2 regions of the Massilia sp. PWRC2 genome follow, and region 2 is predicted to be linked to the other one. Evidence: riboswitches for the same ligand, from Rfam matches in the RefSeq annotation. Region 2 holds a riboswitch; the other holds the start of a gene.
The links. Region 2 has a riboswitch for thiamine pyrophosphate ahead of ACP7BZ_RS00600 (TonB-dependent siderophore receptor). Riboswitches for the same ligand answer to the same signal wherever they lie in the genome.
Positions count from the first base shown of each region.

Region 1: linked by a shared signal. The riboswitch ahead of thiC (phosphomethylpyrimidine synthase ThiC) and the one ahead of ACP7BZ_RS00600 (TonB-dependent siderophore receptor) in region 2 are both predicted to bind thiamine pyrophosphate.

Region 1 covers NZ_JAFCUW010000001.1:501,153-510,521, forward strand. The annotation lists gene thiC (phosphomethylpyrimidine synthase ThiC) at 1-1,348, opposite strand, end outside; TPP riboswitch at 1,518-1,624, opposite strand; gene ACP7BZ_RS02235 (KGG domain-containing protein) at 1,910-2,344, shown strand; gene ACP7BZ_RS02240 (NmrA family NAD(P)-binding protein) at 2,474-3,364, opposite strand; gene ACP7BZ_RS02245 (LysR family transcriptional regulator) at 3,486-4,538, shown strand; gene mutS (DNA mismatch repair protein MutS) at 4,519-7,233, shown strand; gene ACP7BZ_RS02255 (hypothetical protein) at 7,230-8,213, shown strand; gene ACP7BZ_RS02260 (FKBP-type peptidyl-prolyl cis-trans isomerase) at 8,302-8,856, opposite strand; gene ACP7BZ_RS02265 (JmjC domain-containing protein) at 8,940-9,369, shown strand, end outside.
Region 2 covers NZ_JAFCUW010000001.1:126,213-135,581, reverse strand. The annotation lists gene ACP7BZ_RS00610 (di-heme oxidoredictase family protein) at 259-3,054, shown strand; gene ACP7BZ_RS00605 (hypothetical protein) at 3,188-3,640, shown strand; gene ACP7BZ_RS00600 (TonB-dependent siderophore receptor) at 3,637-5,784, opposite strand; TPP riboswitch at 5,865-5,962, opposite strand; gene ACP7BZ_RS00595 (SRPBCC family protein) at 6,055-6,606, opposite strand; gene ACP7BZ_RS00590 (glutathione S-transferase) at 6,733-7,440, shown strand; gene ACP7BZ_RS00585 (amidase) at 7,844-9,369, shown strand, end outside.

The sequences.
Region 1 (9,369 bases), 370 kb from region 2:
ACTGCTCGAGCTGCAGGTCCATGTTCTCGCGGATCAGGTGCAGCGGCACATGGCCGGGCCCTTCGATCATCACCTGCACATCATGGCGCCAGGCCACCTGGGTCAGTTCGCCCAGCGTTTTGAGCTCGGCTAACTGGGCTTCGTCGTTGGCGTCGAAAATCGAGCCCGGGCGCAGGCCGTCACCAAGGCTGAACGAAACGTCATATGCCTTCATGATCTGGCAGATCTCTTCGAAATGCGTGTAGAGGAACGATTCCTGGTGGTGCGCCAGGCACCACTTGGCCATGATGGAACCGCCGCGCGAGACGATGCCGGTCAGGCGTCTGGCCGTCATCGGCACGTAGCGCAGCAGCACGCCGGCGTGGATGGTGAAGTAATCGACGCCCTGCTCGGCCTGTTCGATCAGGGTGTCGCGAAAAATCTCCCAGCTCAAGTCTTCGGCCTTGCCGTTGACCTTTTCGAGCGCCTGATAGAGCGGCACGGTGCCGATCGGTACCGGGCTGTTACGGATCACCCACTCACGCGTTTCGTGAATGTGTTTGCCGGTCGACAGGTCCATGACATTGTCGGCGCCCCAGCGGATCGCCCAGGTCATCTTTTCGACCTCTTCGCCGATCGAGGACGTCACCGCCGAATTGCCGATATTGGCGTTGATCTTGACCAGGAAATTGCGGCCGATGATCATCGGTTCGACTTCCGGGTGATTGATGTTGGCGGGGATGATGGCGCGGCCGCGGGCGATTTCGGCCCGCACGAATTCGGCTGTGATATCGGCGGGCGTGGCGGCGCCAAACGACTGGCCCGGATGCTGGCGGCCCATCAGCTCGGCCATGCGTGCGCCGTTCGGGCCGGCGGCGCGCAGCTCGGCCAGGTATTCGCGGCGCCGGCCGTTTTCGCGGATGGCGACAAATTCCATTTCCGGCGTGATGATGCCGCGCCGCGCGTAGTGCAGCTGGGTGACGTTGGCGCCCGCACGCGCACGCCGCGGCAGGCGCTGCAACGCAAAGCGCATGGCGGCGGTGGCCGGGTCGGCGGCGCGCGCGGCGCCGTAGGCGGAGCTGGGGCCGCTCAGCTGCTCGGTATCGCCGCGCTCGACGATCCACGGGGTGCGCGGACACGGCAGGCCGGCCTGGATATCGATGGTGATGTCGGGATCGCTGTACGGTCCCGAGGTATCGTAGACGCAGACGGGCGGATTGGCTTCGGCGCCAAAGCCCTCGGCGGTGGCCGACTGGCTGATGGCGCGCATCGGCACGCGCACATCGCTGCGGCTGCCCTGCACATAGATCTTGCGCGAGTTCGGCAAGGGGGCGATGGCGGCAGCGTCGACGACGGCGGTGGAGGACAGGAACGGCGCGCTGCTGCTACCGGGCCGGGGTACAGATTGCGGTAACGGTTCAGTTAAAGATTGAGTTGCGGCTTGCGTTACGGAAGATGATACAGATGCAGTCACGGTTGGCTCCTTTGGATGACTCGAAACAAGGAGCCAGCAAAGGAGTGCGCAAGCACGGCATGCAGCCGCGATCACGTTGCTTCCCTTCGCTGGCATTACCCAGATCAGGTTCGAAGGGTGTTTCTCACCCGCGCCACGCATGTGCGTGTTGCAGGACCCCTAGCGTTTGCCGCACGATGCGGCAGGCTCGATTCTAAGCGCATTTGAAACAAAGCCACAAGCGCTGCGCTGAATTATTTTTCGCCAGGCATGTGCGCGACGATGAGCACGTCTCACCTTTTCACAAAACAATGTTGGCCTGAAAAAGTTGCGATGGGGTGAGAAGAATTCCTACAACACGCGCAAAAATCTTCCTACACGGTCGGCCTGCAGCCTGCCCTACCATGAACTTCCTTAGCAACGCGACTGCATCAATGGCGCTGCTTCGATACCATCTATTGACCACAGGAGATCAGCATGGCAACGAATAATCAAGGCGGGAATAAATCCGGCAACGATCAGAAATCGACGAATAATCAGGGCAGCCAGAGCACTCAGGGCACTCAGGATAAGCAGGGCAGCCAGGGCAAACAAGGCAGCGGCAGCAGCCAAAGTAGCGGCGACACCAGCAACCGCGGCTTTGCATCGATGGACCCGGACCGGCAGCGTGAAATCGCCGCCGAAGGTGGCCGCGCAGCGCACGCCTCCGGCCATGCGCACGAGTTCACCTCCGAAGAGGCGCGCAAGGCTGGCTCGATGAGCCACAAGAACGATGGCAGTGAGCAAAGCGGCAGTAGCGGCAGTAGCGGCAGTGCCAGCAAATCGTCCGGCGGTTCCAGCGGTTCCAGCGGCACCAGTGATACCGGCAGTTCTAAAGCCGGCAGCGGGTCGGGCGGCGGCCGTTCCAAATAAGCGGGTGGGCACCACTGAGTTCACCTTCGGGACAACGACCTGACGGCACCAGTCCCCTTGCTGCAGGCGCCAGCAGAAGAGGGACTGGCAGCGCCGGTGCCTGTCCCAATTTGCCTCAATCGAACGTCCTCATCGCGCAGCGCCTGGCGCACCGGCGCCGTTGACGATGCCCGCCACAAAATCACGATACGTGCGCAGCGGCCGTCCCAGGATCGCCGTCAGCCGGGCGCGGTCGCCAGACCCCGGCAGCATGCCGTCGCTGACAAAGCGCGCCGTCATCAGCCGCATTTCATAGGCCATCCAGTGCGGCAGGAACTGGCGCAGCGTTTGTTCGAACGGAGCGGTGTCATCGCCGCCATACACAACCGGCCGGCCCAGCAGCTCAGCCCAGACAGCGGCCGCATCCGCGCCCGTCAAGGTGTCGGCTCCGACTACGTTGATATGCTCGGTCGGCAGCGGGCGGGTGGCGCGGTCGCGGTGGATCAGCTCGATGGCGGCCAGTTCCGCGAGGTCACGCGTGTCGATCATCGCCAGGCCCTTCGCGCCAATCGGCATCGGATAGACCCCGTGCCCCAGCACCGTATCGCGCACAGTCAGATCGTTTTGCATGAAATACGCCGGGCGCAAAATGGTCGCGCTAAACCCCATCTGCTCGATCATGCGCTCGACCCCGAACTTGACGGCAAAGTGCGGCACGTTGACGTAACGGTCGCTGTGCATGACGGACAGGTAGACCAGCCGCTGCACACCCGCCTCGCGCGCCAGGTTCAGCACCGTCAGTGCCTGGGTAAATTCATCGGCGGCCACTGCATTGAGCAAAAACAGGCTGGAGACGCCAGCGAGCGCGCGCCGCAAGGCATCGGGTGCCAGCAGCTCGCCCTGCACCAGTTCGACACTGGCCGGCAGATGGGCCTTGGCAGGATCGCGCACCAGCGCGCGCACGGCGACGCCGCGCCCGAGCAGTTGATCAACGACCTGGCGGCCGACTGCGCCGGTGGCGCCAATAACGAGTGTACTCATGATGAACTCCTTGGTAGGGTGGGTAAAACGGTCAAAGGTGAAGCAGTGAAACCATGGTAGTCATTCCAATTCGAAGCCGAAAGACGGTAAAATTAAACAGACTGTCTCAGTGGTGGAACATATGGATATGCAAGCGCTGGTCGATTTCAACCTGGTGGCCCGCCACGGCGGCGTCGGCCGCGCCGCGCGCGCCAGCGGACGGCCGAAGGCCACCCTGTCGCGGCGCGTGGTCGAACTCGAGAGCAGCCTCGGACTGCGGCTGTTCGAGCGCGGCGCGCGCACCCTCAAGCTGACCGAGGAAGGCCAGGCGCTGTACCAGCGCACCTCGTTGCTGCTGCGCGAAATCGACGAGACGGCGGCGGCGCTCACCGAGGGCGCCGGCCAGCCGCGCGGCCGCCTGCGCATCAGCGCGCCGCTGCTGTTTTCGCAGGCCGCGATGGGCAAGCTGGCGGCCGGCTTCGCCCTCAAGTACCCCGAGGTACGCCTCGAGGTGAGCAGCGAGGACCGCGCGGTCGACATGGTCGAGGAAGCGTATGACCTGGTCATCCGCGTCAACCCGGCTGTTGACGAGCGTCTGATCGGCCGCATTTTTTTGCGCGACCGCCTGCTGGTGGTGGCGCACCCGCAGCAGCGCCGGCCGGCTGGCGACGCCAGCGTCGCCGCGGTGGTGCGCGGCAGCGCCGATGTCAGCGCAGGGTGGCAGCTGGCCAGCGACGCTGCTGCAGGTGGCCCGGCTGTCCCTGTTACGCTGGCGGTCGAACCAGTGCTGCGGCTGGCCTCGCTGTTCATGGTGCGCGACGCCGTGCGGCTGGGGGTCGGTGCCGCCTGCCTGCCGCTGTCGCTGGTCAGCGACGATCTGGCGGCGGGTACCCTGGTCAGCTGGGGTGCCGTCGATGCGCCCGAGATTGCGCTGTGGGCGCTGTATCCGTCGCGCCGGCTGCGCAGTGCGCGCGTGTCGGCCTTTCTGGCGTATCTGCAGCAAGCTTCCCTGCCGGTACGGCGGAGGAACTGGCCATGCTGGTCGATGGAGCGCCGCACCGCGCCAGCGCGCCGGCGCCAGCGGAAAGGCGCGAGTGCCTTGCCCATCCACGGTAAAATGGCCGCAGCGGCCACGTGGCTGCGCACTTCCCACCGCAATAATTACACCTTCATCGATGACCACCGTTCCAGCTGAAATCAACCCGGCCGCCGTCAAGCACAGCGCCGCCGAAAAAGTCACGCCCATGATGGCGCAATACGGCCGCCTGAAAGCCGACTATCCCACCATGCTGCTGTTTTACCGCATGGGCGATTTCTACGAGCTGTTTCATGACGATGCCGAAAAAGCGGCGCGCATCCTTGGCATCACCCTCACTGCGCGCGGCAATGCCAACGGCAGTCCGATCCGCATGTGCGGGGTGCCGTTTCACTCGCTCGATCCCTACCTGGCCAAGCTGGTCAAGCTGGGCGAATCGTGCGCGATCTGCGAGCAGATCGGCGACCCCGCCACCAGCAAGGGGCCGGTCGAGCGCAAGGTGGTGCGGGTGGTCACCCCGGGCACGCTGACCGATACCGACCTGCTGCCAGAAAAAGCCGAACGGCCACTGCTGGCGGTGTGCGTGATCCACCAGCGCAAGGTGGCCACCACCGGGCTGGCCTGGCTGTCGCTGGCCTCGGGCGCCCTCAAACTGATGGAGTTTACCGGCGACGCCCGCACCGTCGGTGCCCGCCTGCAGCAGGAACTCGAGCGCATCGTGCCAGCCGAAATTTTGCATGCCGACGGCGGCGCCGCCGACCTGTTCGACGATGGCGTGTTTGCTGGCCACACGCAGCACGTGCCCGACTGGCACTTCGACGTCGTCGGCGGCCACCGCGCGCTGCTCGAGCAGCTCGGCGTGGCCACCCTCACCGGCTTTGGCGCCGACGGCCTGGGCGCCGCCTTTGGTGCGGCCGGCGCGCTGCTGCGCTATGCCCAGGCCACCCAGGGGCGCGGCCTGCAGCACGTCAAAAGCCTGGCGCTGGAAAGCGAGCACGAATTCATCGGCCTCGATGCCGCCACCCGCCGCAACCTCGAGCTGACCGAGACCATCCGTGGCCAGGAAGCGCCCACCCTGTTTTCGCTGCTCGACCACTGCCGCACGGCGATGGGCTCGCGCCTGCTGCGTCACTGGCTGCACCACGCACGGCGCGACCAGGGTGTCGCCCGCCAGCGCCACCAGGCGATTGCCGCACTGGCCGCCAGCGACACCAGCGCGCCGCTAGCGGCCACCCTGGCCAAGGTGCCCGACATCGAACGCATCACCACCCGCGTGGCCCTGCTGACGGCGCGTCCGCGCGATCTGGCCAGCCTGCGCGACGGCCTGCGCCAGTTGCCCGCCTTGCGCCAGCTGGTGGCGCACAGTGTCGTCGCCGGCGCCGCCGACCTGCTCTCGACCATCCACGCGGCGCTGGCCACGCCGACCGCCTGCCTCGACCTGCTCACGCGCGCGGTGGCCGAAGAGCCGGCCGCGATGGTGCGCGACGGCGGCGTGTTCGCGCCCGGTTACGACGCCGAACTCGATGAATTGCGCGGTCTGTCGGAAAACGCCGGCGCCTACCTGGTCGACCTGGAAACGCGCGAGCGCGCCCGCACCGGCATTGCCAACCTGCGCGTCGAATACAACCGCGTGCACGGCTTTTATATCGAAGTGACCCACGGCCAGACCGACAAGGTGCCGGACGACTACCGCCGCCGCCAGACCCTGAAAAACGCCGAACGCTACATCACGCCTGAACTCAAGCTGTTCGAGGACAAGGCACTGTCGGCGCAGGACAAGGCGCTGGTGCGCGAAAAGCTGCTCTACGAGCTGCTGCTGGCCGAGCTGGCGCCGCACATCACGCTATTGCAAAGCATCGCGCAGGGGCTGGCCCAACTCGATACGCTCACCGCCCTGACCGCGCACGCGCTGGAACGCAACTGGTGCGCGCCGCAGCTGGTGGCCGAGCCATGCCTGGACATCCGCGAAGGACGCCATCCGGTGGTCGAAGCGCAGATCGAGCGCTTTATCGCCAACGACTGCGACTTCTCCAACGAACGGCGCCTGCTGCTCATTACCGGCCCGAACATGGGCGGTAAATCGACCTTCATGCGCCAGGTCGCCTTGATTACCTTGCTGGCGTATGTCGGCAGCTATGTGCCGGCCGCCAGCGCCACCATCGGCCCGATCGACCGCATCTTTACCCGCATCGGCGCCACCGACGACCTGGCGGGCGGGCGTTCCACCTTCATGGTCGAAATGACCGAATCGGCGGCCATCCTGCACGGCGCCTCCGAACACTCGCTGGTGCTGATGGATGAAGTGGGGCGCGGTACCTCGACCTTCGACGGCCTGGCACTGGCGTGGGCAATCGCCCGCCACCTGATCGATGTCAGCCGCAGTTTTACCCTGTTCGCCACCCATTATTTTGAATTGACCCAGCTGCCCGAGAGCCACCCGAGCGCCGCCAACGTCCACCTGTCGGCGGTCGAGCACAAGGACAGCATCGTGTTTTTGCACGCGGTCCAGGCCGGACCGGCCTCGCAAAGCTACGGCCTGCAGGTGGCGCAGCTGGCCGGGGTGCCGCCGGCGGTGATCAGGGCGGCCCGCAAGCACCTGGCGCGGCTTGAATCGCAGGCGCTCGACAGCACGCCGCAACTGGATCTGTTCGCCCTGCCCCGGATTGACGAGAACGACGATGAGGACGACAACGACAACGAGGACGAGGCGACGACGCCAGCCGAGCGTGCCGTGCTTAACGACGATCCGGCCCACGCCCTGCTGCGCGCCGCCCTCGACGCCATCGATCCCGATGCGTTGACCCCGCGCGAGGCGCTTGAGCAGCTGTACCAGTTAAAACGCCTGGCAGCATGAAGCGGCGCCTGCTCGCTGCCGTCCTCAGCTCGCTGGTGCTGCTGACGCTGGCGTGGCCAGCAGCAGCACAAAAACTCAGCAAGGGCGCCGGCAGCGTGCAACAAGCTGACCCTGACCGTCACCAGTTCGGCATCATCGGTCACAGCTTCCATGCCAGCGGTGGCGAGGCACGCCTCAAGCAGGCCATCAGCGACGAGAGCGAAGCGGCACTCGCCTTTGTCGTTGTCACCGGCATCAAGGGCGTCGAAGAAGCGTGCAGCGACCGCCTGTATGCGCGCCGCCGCGAACTGCTCGACGATGCCAAGCGTCCCTTGATCGTGCTGCCCGCCAGCAGCGACTGGAGCGAGTGCAAAAACTCGGCCGGCCGCTCGGCCGCCATCGAACGCTTGAACCGCCTGCGCGAACTGTTGTATGGCGAATCGACTTCACTGGGCGTGCGCAAGCTGGCGCTGACGCGCCTGTCGACCAATACCAAGTTCCGCAGCTATGCCGAGAACGCCCACTGGCAGGTTGGCGATGTGCTGTATGCCACCGTCAATCTGCCAGCCAACAACAACCACTATCGCCCGGAAGCGGGACGCAACAGCGAATTCGAAGACCGCATGGTGGCCAACCGCTTCTGGCTGAACCGGCTGTTTGCAATGGCCAGGCGCCAGCAACTGGCGGCGGTGGTGCTGTTTTCCGAAGGCGATGTAAAAGCGCTGGCGCCACGCAGCGGCCTGCGCGGGCTGTTGGACCGTGCCACCGCCAACGCCGACGGCTTCGACGAGCCGCGCCGCCAGATCGCCACGCTGGCCGCCAAGTTCGGCGGCCGGGTGCTGCTGGTCGATAGTGATTTGACAGCGCCAAAGGCGGTGCCTGCCATCGAGTGGCGCGGCAAGCTGGGCCACCTGAGCCTGGGATCGCAGGCGGTTGAAGTGGTGGTGACGCCGGGCACGGCGCAGCTGTTCACGCTGCAAAGCGCAGCGGACGAAAAGTAGCCGCTGAAGGTCGGGCTTAAAAAAAGCGCGTAAAAAAAGGGGCCGGCACCGGCAGCCAGCCCCCTTGTTTATTTTAACGAAGCGCCGATCAGTGGACCGGGTGCGAACGGAACTCGTCGCCGGCGCTATCGTCGCCGTCGTCGCCTTCGTCATGACCATGATGGTGGCCATGGGCGCCGTGCACGTGTTCGTGCTGGATTTCTTCTTCGCTCGCTGCGCGCACCTCGACAACCGACAGTTCAAAGCGCAGCGCCATGCCGGCCAGCGGGTGATTGCCGTCGAGGACAACCTTGTCGTCAGCGATGTCGGTGACGGTGAAAATCATCGCCTCATCGTCGCCTTCCGGGCCATCGGGCATGCCTTCGAACTGCATGCCCACTTCGAGCGGCTCCGGCAGGCGGTTGCGCGGCTCGACCTTGACCAGCGCTGGATCGTAGTCGCCGAAGGCATCATCCGGTTCAACCTGGATGGTGGCGGCGTAGCCGACTTCCTTGCCGTCGAGTTCTTCTTCGATTTTCGGCAGCGTGTTTTCGTAGCCGCCGTGCAGGTAGACCATGGGCTGATTGCCGTCTTCGATCAGGTTGTTCTGTGCATCGGACAGTTTGTATTTGACCGTGACGACGGTGTTTTTGCCAATCTTCATCGTGCTACCCTTTCTATGTTTTGAGCAGGCAGATTATACCCTCGCCTGCCGGTTCGGCCATACCGCGCCGGTTATAATGGCGCATGAAAAAACTTCCGCTTCTCGGCGACCTGACGCCGGCCCAGTTTTTACGCGATTACTGGCATAAAAAACCGCTGCTGATCCGCCAGGCCATCCCCGGCATGAAGGCGCCCGTCAGCGTCGATGCGCTGGCCAAGATGGCCACCGAAAACTTCGTCGAGTCGCGCCTGATCACCAATGTGGACGGCGACTGGCAAATGCAGCACGGTCCCCTGACCGCACTGCCGGCGCGCACGCAAGCGGGCTGGTCCATGCTGGTACAGGGCGTCAACCTGGTCGATGCCCGCGCCGACGCCCTGTTGCGCCAGTTCCGCTTCATTCCCGATGCCCGGCTCGACGACTTGATGATCAGCTTCGCCACCGATGGCGGCGGCGTCGGTCCCCATTTTGACAGCTACGACGTATTCCTGCTACAGGCGCACGGCAAGCGGC
Region 2 (9,369 bases):
AAATCGCCGAATGTCATAGCGATCGGTGGCCAGCGGCCAGCGCCAGGCGGGTCCGCGGCCGGCTGATATCAAAATGATGTCAACCCTTGTCAGACCGCCAAAAATCCGTCTGACCGTGCTTTTTCGCCCCGGTAAACCGTGGATGCGGCTGGCTTGACACCCCAGTTGCTGCACGATATCGTCTCGAAAAATTGCCCAGCTGAAATTTTTTGACGGTCATCGGCGTCCAGGCGGGTCCGTATTTATTGAAAGGCATTGATGATGATTTCAACCCTTGTCGGCGCCCGGCGCGCGGCTGTTTCCCCCCTGCTGAAAAGCGTGCCGCTGGCCGTGCTGCTGCTGCTGGCCGCCTGCGGCGGTGGTGGCACGGGTGGCACGGGCAGCACTGGCAGCCCGGCAGCGCCGGCGACCACCACCCCGGCAGTGACGCCGGCAGCGGCCGCGCAGGTCGACATGAGCAATCCCGGCCGCGCCGTCGTGCCCGTCGCGGCCACCTCGACCAGCCTGGAAAACCCTGCCAACACGGCGGCGCTGGCCATCGATGGCAACAGCGCCACGCGCTGGGCCAGCGCGTTTGATGACAGCGCTTCGATCACCTTCGATTTCGGCGTCAAGACCCCGGTCGGCTACATCAAGCTGCTGTGGGAAAATTCATACGGCAAGCAGTACAACATCGAAGTGTCCGACGATGGCACCGCGTTTACGCCGGTGCGGCTGATCACGGCAGGGCAGGGCGGTACCGAAGAATTGTTCAACCTGGGCATCAATGCACGCTATGTGCGACTGCAGGGCGTGCAGCGCGCCACCACCTACGGCTATTCGCTCTACGAGGTCGAGTTCAAGACCCCCGGCAGCGACAACACCCTGGCCAGCGTGACGACTTCAGCGGTCAGCTTCCCCGCCAGCGGCGCCGCCCTGGCCGCCTTGCCGGCTGCCGCGGCACCGATCGAATCGCTGCAGTTTTCGCTGGCCGACGGTACCCTGGTGACGCGCTTCGGTGCGCGCGGCCTGGCCCGTCACGGCCGCGAACGGGGCGAAGAATGGAATGAAATCGGCTACGGCCCCAACGAGACAATCGATGCCGTCACCGGCTTGCCGCTCGATAAAGGCCCCGGCAATTACCTGACCTTCGTCAGCAACTATTTCAAGAACCGCAGCTGGGGTGTCGAGATCATCGACAACAGCCGCGTGGCCGGCGTCAGCAAGCCGACGCTGACGGTGAACCAGTACACCACCGTCGATTTCCTGAAAGGCGGCATCGCCTTTTTCCGCGCCATTGACCGCCCCGGCGTGACCGGCTATGGCTGGATGGCACCGGGGCAGCTGATCGACGACACCGTCACCATCTGCAAGCCGACCGCCTACCCGGCCAATGACGCCCTGAGCAACCCGAATGGCATCAATGGTGGCTGCACCATCGAGGTCAAGAGCTATCCCGGCATGACGGCGCTCGACGCCGATGGCTTCCCCAACGGCGTCAATATCCCGGCGCGGCCGCTGGTGGTCGGCGACGTCATCGAAGTATCGCCATCGATGTTCAGCACGGTCGAAGCGATGGCGGCCAAGGGCGACAGCGGCGGCATCCGTTACTATTCGCAGGAATGGGTGTACGTGGTCGGCGCCGGCCTGAAACCCTGGTACGGCGTGCAGCCGCGCCTCAATTCGGTGCCGCTGCCGGACGACACCCTGTCCGGTGGCCAGGGATCGGTCTCCTACAATTACTCGGACAATGCGCTGTTCATGTTCCAGCAGCCGCACAACAACATCGGCATGCAAAACATGCAGCGCTTCGTCGAAGGGCGCCGCCTCGCGCATAGCAACTTCACCACCGGTAACCACAACGAACCGGGCAACGACCGCAACGACGCCGTGGTCGGCCTGCAGGGGCTGCGCTACAACCAGTCGGTCTGTATTGCCTGCCACGTCAACAATGGCCGCAGCCCGGCACCCGGCGCGCTCAATCAAAAGCTCGACAACATGTCGGTGCACGTCGCTGCCATCAGTGCCAGCGGCGCCCAGCTGGCCCATCCCCAATACGGCAGCGCGGTGCAAATGAACGCCGTCGCCAGCAGCGGCGCGCCGCAGAACTGGGGCACCAGCGTGCGGGTCGGCGCGTTTTCCACCAGCACGGCGACCCTGGCCGATGGCAGCAAGGTCGAACTGCGCAAGCCGACGCTCGCTTTCGAAGGCCCGCTGCCGGACGCCTATTCGCTGCGCGCGGCGCAGCCGATGATCGGTACGGGCCTGCTCGAAGCGGTGGCGGAAGCCGATATCCTGGCGCGCGTGCGCAGCAGCGCCGATGCCGATGGTGTCAAGGGCACTGCCAACTTTGTCTTCGATCCCGAGTCGGGCGCCGTGCGACTGGGGCGCTTTGGCTGGAAGGCGTCGAAAGCGACCCTGCGCCACCAGGTCGCCGCCGCCCTGCTGCAGGACATGGCGGTGACGTCACCGGTGTACCCGAACCGCAGCTGCAGCACTGATCCTGCCGGCTGCAGCAAGGCCGTCGCCCAGAAAGGCATCAGCGAGGCCGACTTGCAGGCGCTGTCGCGCTACCTGGCGCTGGTGGCGGTGCCGGCCCAGCGCAGCCTGGCCAGTGGCTTTCCAAAAGGGGTGGCGCCGATCGATGAGTTGAATGTCGACCCGGTGCAGGTAGCCGCCGGTGCCAAGGTATTCCAGGGCATGCGCTGCGCTGCCTGCCACACGGCGGAGATGAAAACGGGCGGCGGTCACCTGTTCGCCGAGTTGCGCAACCAGACCATCCATCCCTATACCGATCTGCTGCTGCACAACATGGGGAGCGCATTGGCCGACAAGCTCGTTGAAGGACAGGCGACGGGCGAGATGTGGCGCACCGCGCCCCTGTGGGGCATCGGCTACACCGACAAGGTGATGGGCGAGAGCAGCCGGGCTGGCTACCTGCACGACGGGCGCGCGCGCAATCTGACTGAGGCGATCCTGTGGCACGGCGGCGAAGCGGACACTGCGCGCAAGCGTTTCGAACAGTTGTCGAAGGCGGATCGCGATAGTTTGCTGGCGTTTTTGAGGTCGTTGTAAAAGGATCCGGGGCGTTGCGTGCGTCAATGGCAGCGGCACCCCGCTGCCGGGGGGGGGCTGTCGCGAAGTTGACTGTCCCAAGTTTCGCCGTCGCCACCTTCACAATTTTTTATCAAAGTTAGTCAATCGAGCCATGTACAAGCCCTTCAATCTATCCATCGCCGCCGTGGCCCTGTTGCTGTCGGTGGCCGCAGCGCCGGCGCAGGAACTCAATTCCAGCTGGCGCCTGCGCGTGCTCGATATGGACCATCAGCCGAAGGCGCAGGCGACGGTGCAGTTCAGTGACGAGGCGGTGCGTTTTTGCATGCGCGGCAAATGGAGGCGCCTGATCATCGACCGCGTCGAAGGCAGCGAGCCGGCCTTCTTCCCGCTCGAGCAGGCAGTGGTCTACAAGCTCGAACACGGTGTGCTGAACATGGCCAGCGCGTCGCGCTGCAATCCGTATTCCTTGCTCAGCGCCGTCTCCGCCAGCGAGGATATCCACGGCAGCTACCAGGTGGTCAGCACGGGGCGCAGCAGCAAGCGCGGGCTGTTCAGCATGAATCCGTTGCCTGTGCCCCGGCCGGCCGCCCCGGCCCCGCCTTAAAAATCGACCTGGGCTGACAGGCGCGCGCTACGCGGGGTACCCGTCAACAGGTAACCACCGAGGGCCGGGGTGACGTCGCGCCAGTAGAACTTGTCGAACAGGTTGACCACCTGCAGGCGCACGGTGGTGTTCTTGCCAGCGATGCGGCTGCTCCAGGCGGCGCCGGCGTCGAACAGGTGGTAGCCGGGCACGTTGACGGTGTTGGCAGCGTCGAACGACTTGCTGCCTGAATAGCGCCAGAGCGCGTTCAGTTTAACGCCGGGCAGCTGCGCCACGCTGTATTCGAGCCAGGCACTCGACTTGATATCGGGGACGTCGGTGACGCGCTTGCCGTCGAAGTCGGCCACGCCGGTACCCGTCTGCCTGGTCTGCAAGGCCAGCAGCGAGGCGCCGTAATGGAGGTCGCCGCTGGCGCGTGATTCGAGGGTCGCTTCGAGGCCGCGGTGGCGTTCCTCGCCAGCGCGCACAAACACATTGGCCAGGCCGGTAAATTCATGACCGCGGCGGATGTCGAACAGGGCGGCGGACAAGGTGGTGTCATTGCCGATCGCGCCCTTGATTCCCAGTTCGAGCTGCTTCGAGCGGCTCGGCGCCAGCGCCTGTCCCTGGTTGTTCGTTTGCAGCGGCGCCACGCCACCGTGTTCGAGGCCGTGGGTGGCCGACCCATACACATTCCAGTCGGCGTTAAAGCTGTACTGCAGGGCCACGGTGGGCAGCACGAAATGGTCGTCGCTGTGGGCGTAAGGCAGGGTCGCAGCGACGAATTCATCGCGCTTGAGCGCGACGTAGCGCAGGCCGGTGAACAGCTTCACACCGGCGCCGAGGGCAGCGATGTCCTGCACGAACACGGCACGCTCGTTTTCGTGGCGGCGCAGATAGGCCGGGCCGGTGACAGGATTGCCAGGGGCCGGCGCGGTCACCAAAGGGTGGTAGATATTGCTGTAGCCGGCGTAATCGTAGACATAGTCGCCGGCCATGTCGCGCCGCGTGAACACCGATACGCCGGTGCTCAGTTCGTGGCGCACGGCGCCGCTGGCAAAGCGCGCATGCAGCAGTACTTCGGCGCCCAGCGGGGTCTTGGTTTCGCCAGCGCTCTGGTAGTCGTAGACGTCGTAGTCGCCATTGCGGCAAAAGCCCGGATAAAAGCCGGCGCCTTCGTTCGAGCAGCCATACGGGAACGCGGTGTAGTCGTCGCGCTTGAACCAGTGCTTGTTGACGGCCGCTTCGAGGTTGACGGCGTCGCTCAGGCGGTAACTCAATTTGGCAGCGAGGTTGGTCGAGCGGGTGTCGACCGGGCGCGCCCACGGCTGGTCGTTGAGCAGCAGCGTTTGCGATACCTTGGTCGGCAGAGTGACGCCGGCAATGAGCTGGTAGCCGGGCGCCGTCAGCTGCGACTTGTGCTGGGTGTCGGCATCGATTTGCAGCAGCGCGTCCGGGCTGATTTGCCAGTCGAAGGCGCCAGAGATGAACTGGCGTTCGCCATCGGCGCCCTTGACATAGGAACGCAGCTTTTCGGCGGCGGCGTTGATGCGGTAGCCGAAGCGGCGGTCCTCGAAGCGGCCGCCCACATCGATGGCGCCGTAGACGGTGCCGCGCTCGCGCACTTCGACGGTGGCGCTGCGCAGCTCGGCATTGGTGGGACGCTTGGTGACGAAGTTGATGATGCCGCCAGGCGCCGCCACCCCCGCCTGCAAGCCGGCCAGGCCCTTGAGCACTTCGATGCGCTCCTTGTTTTCCAGCGGGATCTGGGTGTCGCCGGGGATCGCCAGGCCATCCTTGCGATAACTCGAGGTGTTATCGAGATTAAAACCGCGGATCGAAAAATTTTCGGCGTAACCGACGGCGTTGTAGGCGTCGCTGACGCTGGCATCGTAGGCCATCGCTTCGGTGGCGTTGCGGATGCTGAAGTCTTGCAGCTTTTGCTGATCGATGACGGTGACCGAGACCGGCGTCTGCAGCAGCGCTGCTTCGCCGAAGCCGCCGATACGGGCGCGCTCGGCGGCGGCGCCGCGTTCGCCCTTGATGATCACTTCGGCGATCGGCGCTGCCGGACTTGTGGCGCTGCTCTGGGCCTGCGCCGTGCTGGCGCAGGCCTGCATGACGGCGAGGGCGACGACGCTGTACTTCAAGTGTGCTGATGACATGTGTTTGCTCGTTGTTCTGCGCCGGATGGCCAGCGCAATCAATAAAACCGGAGCCAAACGGGAGGAGCGAACAAAAGAGGGGGACCTGCTTTGCGCTTTCCTTCGCTGGCATTATCCAGATCAGGTACGGAGGGTATTTCTCACCCGGAAACAAGTTCCAGGACCCCTAGCGAAGGCGGATCATAGCACGGACAACAAGAACGTCAAATTGACCGCGGTCAGTTTTGCCAGTACGGGCCGCGCTGGTGTGGCCACTGCCGGCTGTGCCAGTTATTGCGCTGGCGGCGCCCCTTCGGCGGCCTTTTTCAGGCGCGCCAGGCCACGTTCGAAGTCCTTGCCGATCAGCGCATCCATGCTGACGAACACCGTCATCAGGCGGGTGACGAACAGCGTCGGCCCCGTCATAGTCCAGGTGGCGATGGTGCCGCCCTGATGATCGCCGTCGGCCTTCAGTGAAAATTCCGTGAGGTTGCTGGCAGCGAACGGTTCAATGAAGTCAAGCTTGATCACCGTGCGCGCCGGCGACGCCGCCTCGACGATTTCCATGCGGCCGCTGCCGACTTCCTTGTTGCCCTGCCACCGATAGACGGCGCCCTTGCCGCTGGCGGCGCCGCTGAAGCTGCGCTGCATGGCGGGGTCGAGGTTTTCCCACGGCGACCAGCTTTGCCACTGGTGAAAATCGGTAATCAGGGCGGCGATTTTTTCCGGCGGTGCGGCGATCGTGGCCGAGCGCGAGACGCTGAAGGTGTTGGGCTTCATCGCTGCCATCAGCAGGATGACGATGAGAATGGCGAGGACGCCGAGCGCGATTTTTTTCAACATGCGGTTCTCCCTGAAGTGTGGTCCGCGCCTGCAGGCATGGGCGGTGGCAGCAGAGTAGCATGGCGCGCCACTGTTTTTGAAATTGCAACATACTGAAAGTCTTGAATCCACTGCACGGGAGCGCGCATGCACTACCAACTGTATTACTGGCCGACCATCCAGGGCCGCGGCGAATTTGTCCGGCTGGCACTCGAAGAGGCGCAGGTGCCTTACACGGACGTTGCACGCGGCAAGAACGGGGTCGACAAATTGATCAAAAAAATGGCGCAGGGGCCGACGCCATCGTATGCGCCGCCGTTCCTGGTGGCCGGCGAACAGACGCTCGGCCAGGTCGCCAACATCCTGCAGTTTATCGGCGGCGCCCACGGCCTGGCGCCGCGCGCACAGCGTGGCCGCCTGTGGGTCAACCAGTTGCAGCTGACCATTGCCGATGTCGTCGCCGAGGCCCACGACACCCATCACCCCATCTCGGTCGACCTGACCTACGAGGCGCAAAGTGGCGCCGCCAAAAAGCGCGCTGCCGCCTTTGTGAACGGGCGCATTCCCAAGTTCCTCGATTATTTTGAAGGCGTGCTGGCGCTGGCGGGCAAGGGCGGTTACCTGCTGGGCAGCCGCCTGAGTTACGCCGACCTCTCGCTGTTCCAGCTGGTCGAAGGCTTGCGCTACGCCTTTCCGGCGGCGATGGCGCGCCTCGATGGCGAGCATCCGCGCCTGCTGCAGTTGTGCGCACAGGTGGCGGCGCGGCCGGCGCTTGCCCGCTACCTCAATTCGAAGCGGCGCATCCCGTTTAATGAAGAGGGCATCTTCCGCCACTATGCGGCGCTTGACCGGTAGGCCGGGGCGGCACCTGTTTGAAATCTGGCGCAGCCGGGCGCTTTTCACGCCAGTGCTGTCGGCATCGACCTGTCTGACAGCGGGCGGCAACGCTTTTTGCAGTGTTCAGCGGCCAGTGACCAGCGCCACCTGTGTTACCGCGCATGCCCGGACTGGAGTGAGCGCCGCTACCTCTGGCCGGCGAAGCGGCGCTCGAGGCGTGTTTGGCGCCGGCGCAGCCGTACTGCAAACATGGGAAACAATTTAGTCGATTGCTGGTAATGTCAAAGTGCTACCCGAAGTGCTACCGGAAGTGCTACCCTCATGCGTCATTTCTTGCGAACCAGAAATGCTCGATGTCTTTTCCGATTGCCTCACTTGCTGGCTCACTTGCTGTCTCACTTTTCCTTCTGCGAATGCAACCATGACGATACGCCGCGACTTCCTCATCAAAGCCCCCCTTGGCCTGCTGGCCGCCTCCACCCTGGCGCGTGCCAGCGGCCAGACCGGACCGGCAGCGCCACCGGGCGCGCCGCCCACCTTCGGGGCGACCGCAGCGGCCGGGCCAGAAGTGTCGCCGGCGACCTTTGCCGAAGCGGAAAAGCTGATGCAGGTGACCCTTACACCCGCCCAGCGGGCACAGGCGGCGGGCAGCTGGCGGGTGTCGATGGCCGCCTTGCAGGAGCGGCGCACCGGACCGAACAAGGTGAGCATCGGCGCCGAGGTGGCGCCTGCCACCGTGTGGCGGCCGCTGCTGCCAGGCATGCCCACCAGCCTGCTGCGCCAGAGTGCGCGCTTTAGCCGCAGTGCGCCGGCCGCTGCCAGCCTGCCCGCGCGCGACGAGGACATCGCCTTTGCCCCCGTCACCAGCCTGTCGCGCTGGATCGCCACGCGCGTGCTCAGCGCCGAGCGGCTCACCACTATTTATCTGGCGCGCATTGCCCGCCTCGATCCAAAGCTGCGCAGCGTCATCACCGTCACCGCCGAGCACGCCATTGCGCGGGCCCGCCTGGCCGATCGCGAAATCGCCGCCGGCAAGTACCGCGGCCCGTTGCACGGCATCCCGTACGGCGTCAAAGACTTGCTCGACACCGCCAACATCGCCACCACCTGGGGCGCCGAGCCCCTGCGCAATCGCGTGCCGGCCGCCGACAGCGCCGTGGTGGCGCGCCTGAACGCCGCCGGCGCCGTGCTGATCGCCAAGCTGAGCCTGGGCGCGCTGGCCTTGAACGATATCTGGTTCGGCGGCCAGACCATGAATCCGTGGCTGCTCGAAGAGGGCGCCTCCGGTTCCAGCGCCGGCCCCGGCGCGGCGACGGCGGCCGGCCTGGTGGCCTTTTCGATCGGCAGCGAAACGGGTGGCAGCATCGTCAGCCCGGCCATGCGTTGTGGCGTTACCGGCTTGCGTCCGACCTACGGCCGGGTGGCGCGCACGGGCGCGATGACCTTGTGCTGGTCGCTCGACAAGCTCGGCCCGATGACGCGCGGGGTCGAAGACGCCATGCTGGTGCTGGCGGCGATCAACGGCGCCGATGGCGGCGATGTCGCCAGCGTCGATGTGCCCCTGCATTTTGAGGCGGGCGCCAGCGTGCGCGGCTTGAAAATCGGTTATTTCCCCCACTGGATGAACGAAGCGCCGGCACTCGATGTCGACCGCGCCGCCCTCGAGATGGCGGTCAAGGCCGGCATGCAGGCAGTGCCGGTGAGCTTGCCCGACTGGCCTTACCAGAGCCTCAATACGGTGCTGTTCGCCGAAGCGGCGGCGGCGTTCGAAGACTGGGCGGCCGATGGCCGTTTTGATCAGCTCAAGGCGCAGGTGGCCGACGCCTGGCCGAACCTGCTGCGCCAGGCGCGCTTTTTGTCGGCCGCCGATTTTGTCCAGGCTGACCGCCTGCGCCGCAAGGTGGCGCTGGAAATGGCGCGCATTTTCAGCAGTGTCGACGTGCTGCT